2 linked regions of the Methylosarcina fibrata AML-C10 genome follow. The protein of the gene in region 1 interacts with the protein of each later gene in a pairwise test. Links are inferred from orthologs where the notes say so. Each region holds a gene or a part of one and is shown in the gene's direction. Other genes may lie near its edges.

Region 1 (2,862 bases):
TTAACCTCCATGTTCAGTGCGGTTCTGGTATCGAGAGCGTTGGTCAACGGTATCTACGGTTGGCGGCGTAAGTTGGATAAATTGGCTATCTAATAGGTGCGATTCAATGGAATTTTTTAAAATTAAACGCGATATCCCGTTTATGCGTTATGGTCGGGTCACTACGACCATTTCGCTGGTGACTTTTATCTTGGCGATACTGGCACTAAGCTTTAAAGGGCTTAATTTGGGATTGGACTTTACCGGCGGCATCCAAATTGAAGTCGGTTACAATCAGCCGGCCAACCTCGAAACGATTCGAAAAATTCTGGAAGATCAGAAGCTGACCGAATTTTCGGTGCAAAATATCGGCAGCGTGAAAGAGGTGCTGATCCGTTTGCCAATGAAGCCCGAAACCAACAACGTCAAGTTGAGTGAGATGGTATTGGCAAAATTGAAAGAGCAAGACCCTGGCATCGTGTTACGCAGCGTCGATTTTGTCGGACCTCAAGTCGGCCAGGAATTGTTCGAAAGTGGTGGATTGGCGCTAATGTTAGTCGTAGCGGGCATTATGGCTTATTTAGCCGTCCGCTTCGAGTGGCGTTTCGCGTTGGCCGCTATCATCGCCAACATGCACGACATCGTGATTATTCTCGGCATGTTTGCGTTTTTTCAATGGGAATTCACGTTGCCGGTGTTGGCGGGGGTATTGGCGATATTGGGTTATTCGGTCAACGAATCGGTCGTGGTATTCGACCGGGTACGGGAAAATTTCCATAAGATGCGCAATGCGAGCGTTCCCGACATGATCGATAACGCCATCACGACAACGATGTCGCGCACGGTGATTACGCACTTGATGACGCAACTGATGGTGTTGGCGATGTTTTTTTTCGGTGGCGAAGCGCTGCATAATTTTGCGTTGGCACTGACCATAGGCATCATATTCGGCATTTACTCGTCCGTTCTCGTTGCAAGTCCTATCTTGCTGTGGCTGGGTGTGTCGAGGAAAGATCTGATGGCACCGGTCAAAGAGGGTGCGGAGATCGACAATCGTCCTTAATCAACCGCTTCTTCGAGACAATATCGTTTGCTGTCTTCGAAATAGGGGACAGATCGGATATAATGGCCGATTAACTTAATTTATAATCTGGAGTTTCAAAAGCAATGGCGATAGAACGCACTTTCTCAATCATTAAACCGGATGCCGTAGCCAGGAACGTGATCGGCGAAATTTACAGCCGTTTCGAGAAGAACGGCCTGAAAATCGTCGCCGCGAAAATGGTTCATCTGACCCAGGCTCAGGCTGAAGGATTTTATGCGGTGCACAAAGAGCGTCCTTTCTTCAGGGATCTGGTTTCCTTCATGATTTCGGGTCCGGTGATGATGCAGGTTTTGGAAGGCGAAAATGCGATTCTGAAAAATCGCGACATCATGGGCGCCACCAACCCGAAGGATGCAGCGCCCGGCACCATCCGCGCCGATTTCGCCAACAGCATCGACGAAAACGCCGTGCACGGCTCGGATGCGGCGGAAACGGCCAAAGAAGAAATCGCTTTCTTTTTCTCGGATAATGAACTCTGCCCCCGCACCCGATAAAACTCAATCCGTCAACCTGCTCGACTTCGACAGAAAGGGCCTGGAGGCTTTTTTTGCCGTTCTGGGGGAAAAGCCGTTTCGGGCGACTCAGTTGATGAAGTGGATCTATCAGGAAGGCGTCGACGATTTCGACCGGATGACCAACCTGAGCAAACCGCTGCGCTCCTATCTGGCCGAGCATGGCCACATCGCCACCCCGGAAGTCGTCGTCGAGCAAATCGCTTCCGACGGCACCCGGAAATGGGCGATGCAGACCCACTGCGGCAACCGCGTCGAAACGGTGTTCATTCCCGAAGAAGGGCGGGGCACGCTGTGCGTGTCCTCGCAGATCGGCTGCGCGCTGGCCTGCTCGTTTTGCTCGACCGCACAACAGGGCTTCAACCGCAATCTCGGCACCTCGGAAATCATCGGCCAGTTGCTGGTGGCGCAAAGACGCCTCGGCCCGGATAAAAAGATCACCAATGTGGTCATGATGGGCATGGGCGAGCCGCTGCTCAATTTCGACAACGTCGTCGCGGCGATGCATCTGATGATGGACGATTTCGCGTTCGGCCTGTCCAAGCGCCGGGTGACCATCAGCACCTCGGGCGTGGTGCCGGCCATGTACCGGTTGACTCAGGTTTGCGACGTCAGTCTGGCGGTGTCGCTGCATGCGGTGACCGACGAACTTCGGGATCAACTGGTGCCGATCAATAAAAAATATCCGTTGAAGGAATTAATGGAGGCCTGCCGGGACAACGCCAAACTGGCTCCGAGGCGCACGATCACTTTCGAATACGTCATGCTCGACGGCGTCAACGATTCGATGGAAGACGCCCGCGGCCTGATCAAATTATTGAAAACGGTGCCGTCCAAGCTGAATCTGATACCGTTCAATCCGTTTCCGGGCTCGCCCTACCGGTGTTCGAGCAATCATACGATTCACCGCTTCAAAACCTTATTGAACGAGGCGGGGATCGTCACCACGGTCAGAAAGACCAGGGGCGACGACATCGATGCGGCCTGCGGGCAACTGGTCGGCAAGGTCGACGATAAAAGCCGTCGGCATCTTAAACTGAAAGCAATGGGGTTCGACAGTGCGGCCTGATCTATTTCCTCGATTCATACTTCCGGCGCTGATGATTGCCGTGCTGACCGCTTGCGCTTCATTGGGCGAAACCGGCGCCAAAAAAAAGGAAAAGGCGGATACCTACTTGCAGTTGGGCGTACGCTACATGAATCTGAACAAGCTGGATATTGCGAAAGAGAATCTGGAAAAGGCGGTCGACTACGATTCGGGCAATG
Region 2 (2,825 bases), 570 kb from region 1 along the record:
CGCAAGAAACATCGTCCTGATGGGCGATCAAATGCAGTTGGAGCAACCCATTCAAGGAAGTCATCCTAGGAGTTCAGGTTTGTCAGCTTTGGATTACATTCTTGGTGAGCACGGCGTCATCCCTGACGAGATGGGAATCTTTCTGGAAAGGACGTACCGCATGCACCCCGCTGTTTGTCATCCACTATCCGAGGTGGTTTATGAAGGCAAACTCAAGGCTGCTAAACACAATGACCGACAAATTGTTTCGGTACCGGACTCGAAGCTGATCAAGCAGTCCCATGGGGTCATGGTGGTCAACGTTGATCACGATGGCAACCGGCAAAGCAGCGAAGAGGAAGTGGATGTCATCCAGCGGCTCATCGATGACCTCAAAACGGGGCGTTGTACCGCTAAAAATGGCGAAGCTCGCTCAATTGCCAATGAGGATATCCTGGTTGTTGCTCCTTACAACATGCAGGTGAATTTGCTCAAAGACCGTTTAGGCGACCAAATCGCCATCGGCACGATAGACAAGTTCCAGGGTCAGGAAGCGCCCGTGGTGATTATTTCCATGGCCGTCAGCGATGTCGAGGAAAGCAGTCGAGGACTCGATTTTCTGTTCGACATCAACCGTCTAAATGTTGCTGTTTCCCGTGCCCAGGCCTTGGCTATTATCGTTGCCAATCCGGGATTAGAACGCTGCCGGGTTTCATCGCTTGAGCAAATGGAAAAAGCGAGCTTTTATTCGAGGCTGGTGTCATGATGACCACTGTTCCAATTTGCGTTGCTTGCAAACACAACTGGTATTCTGCGCCGGGAGGATGTATGAGCAAGCCATACCCACATAGCCGATGTCTATTTTTCCAAGAGGATATACCTGCCGTCGTGGAAAAACCCGTTGGCTGTGATGGGACAAAAAGCCCCAAATGGACTCGAAGCGAAGTGCCGGTGGGTTGTCCGACGTTTACGGGGGCACGGCAATAATGGGCGCGATACCATTACCTTGGGTAAATCTTTTGTCGAACGCAGGGAATCCGCAGGTTCTTAATGCGATTGCGGATATTGAAGGGAAGCTTGATAATATTTCCAGGCAATCAATTGTTCTGCCAGTTGCTGATCACCGTTATAAAGCGCTTTCAATCAATCCGGAAAATGTGAAATGCGTGATTGTTGGCCAAGATCCTTATCACGGCATTGCTAAAATCGGTCTTGAATCCGGAGAAACAAAGTCGGTACCGGAAGCGATGGGGCTAAGCTTTTCGGTACCCAAAGACGTAAAAATCCCGCCTTCCTTGCGCAACATTTTCAAGGAGCTGAATCAAGACATTGGTTGCCGGGTGCCTGAACACGGAGATCTAACCAACTGGGTTGAGCAAGGTGTTCTGCTTCTCAATAGAATGCTTTCAGTTGAGAAAGACAAACCAGGCTCGCACAGCAAACTCGGCTGGCAGCCAATAACTGAAGCACTGATATCAGCCTTGTCTCAACAGCATTCCGGCATTGTGTTCATTCTTTGGGGAAACCATGCCAAATCGATTCGATCGTTCATCGCGGATAATGGGCATACCATCATCGAGTCGAGCCATCCGTCGCCGATCGGTGGATCATGCAACAAAGGTTTTTTCGGTTCGAGACCGTTTAGCCGTGCAAATGTGGCTTTAGCAACCCTTGGGAAAAAATCAATCGATTGGAGTATTTCGTGAATTATTACTTTGCCGCATTTAATAAATACGCCGTCTTCAAAGGCCGTGCCACCCGAAGTGAATATTGGTTCTTCACTCTCTTCAATATCTTCGCCGTCTTGGGATTTGGCCTAATCGATCAGCTGATGGGTATTTTTAATTTTGATGCCGGTTACGGGCCATTGAGCGCTATTTATACGCTGGCGATGATTCTCCCTGGTCTGGGCGTTTCGATAAGACGTTTACATGACACGGGGCGTTCTGGATGGTGGTTCCTTATTACAATCATTCCAATTATCGGGCTTCTGGTGTTTTTGTATTTTGCCCTGCAAGATAGCGATCCAAATCCAAACGATTATGGTGAATCGCCAACATGGAAATACAACATCCAAAATATTTCTCGATAATCGTTCAGGAATGATTGAGCTGTTTTTTTTCGAAAGCGAAGCCGAAGCCATAGCAGCTGCTCATACACTTGAAAAGCTTGGCGGAGGAGCGAAGAAATTGTTGGCTGAATGCATCGAGCATCAAAGCATCACCCGAAAATCCGTTTCAGAATCTGCCAGAGCTTTGGAAAATGAAGGATTCATATTTATCAAAGAATCTGATGATTTGTTCGACAAGTCGGTTCAAATGAAACCGTCCCTTTGGGGCGAAGAAGCTATGGACGTGCTCGAATTTCTAGCCCAGCGTGTATATTCTGGCACCCATTCCAACTGAAAACCGCTACCAGCTCCGACTAGAACCCGACCGACTTTGATCAAAATACGCGGCAAACCCCGCTCCTTCAGGTCGAGGAAGGACAGCGCGGTCGAGAAGCGGCCTCTTGCATATTCAAAAACGCGTGAGAGCATGAAGATATGAAACGTCTTCAAGCTTCAAATCCGAACTTCGACCAACCGGCGATCAGCAGCGGTATATATATGTTTTGCAGGCGCTTGCCGTTTCGTGTTCAACAAGGCATTGGCGTTGCAGATCGAAAACCATGCTGCCGGTGAAAGATTCATTAACTATGTGGCAATGGCCAAGAATCTCACCGCCTGGCGAAATGGAAGCGAAACACCTTGGCTGAAAGATGATCCCGTTCACACCTTGCAGCACGCGCTCAAAGATATGGAACGAGCTTACAAGAATTTCTTAGACAATCGGGCCGATTTCCCG

The links. The genes of interacting proteins can lie anywhere in the genome.
Region 2: the proteins of ndk (region 1) and A3OW_RS0108445 interact in binary tests that used the Escherichia coli proteins (3 or more experiments, as listed by UniProt). The link is inferred for Methylosarcina fibrata AML-C10 from one-to-one orthologs.

What each region holds. Positions count from the first base shown.
Region 1 is NZ_KB889965.1:1,214,672-1,217,533, reverse strand. The notes cover bases 30-2,862. They hold ndk (nucleoside-diphosphate kinase), read left to right. Parts: upstream 30-1,146; coding sequence 1,147-1,578; downstream 1,579-2,862. Other genes in these bases: pilW (type IV pilus biogenesis/stability protein PilW), read left to right, coding at 2,655-2,862; A3OW_RS0105885 (bifunctional tRNA (adenosine(37)-C2)-methyltransferase TrmG/ribosomal RNA large subunit methyltransferase RlmN), read left to right, coding at 1,553-2,665; secF (protein translocase subunit SecF), read left to right, coding at 107-1,042; secD (protein translocase subunit SecD), read left to right, coding at 30-93. In the rest of the region: more of secD, read left to right, coding at 1-29. UniProt on the Escherichia coli protein: Major role in the synthesis of nucleoside triphosphates other than ATP. The ATP gamma phosphate is transferred to the NDP beta phosphate via a ping-pong mechanism, using a phosphorylated active-site intermediate.
Region 2 is NZ_KB889965.1:1,782,579-1,785,403, forward strand. Bases 30-2,825 are described here. They hold A3OW_RS0108445 (uracil-DNA glycosylase), read left to right. Parts: upstream 30-965; coding sequence 966-1,685; downstream 1,686-2,825. Other genes in these bases: A3OW_RS0108440 (TM0106 family RecB-like putative nuclease), read left to right, coding at 30-745; A3OW_RS0108450 (DUF805 domain-containing protein), read left to right, coding at 1,682-2,071; A3OW_RS24450 (hypothetical protein), read left to right, coding at 2,082-2,384; A3OW_RS28830 (RNA-guided endonuclease InsQ/TnpB family protein), read left to right, coding at 2,547-2,825. Outside these bases: more of A3OW_RS0108440, read left to right, coding at 1-29. UniProt on the Escherichia coli protein: Excises uracil residues from the DNA which can arise as a result of misincorporation of dUMP residues by DNA polymerase or due to deamination of cytosine.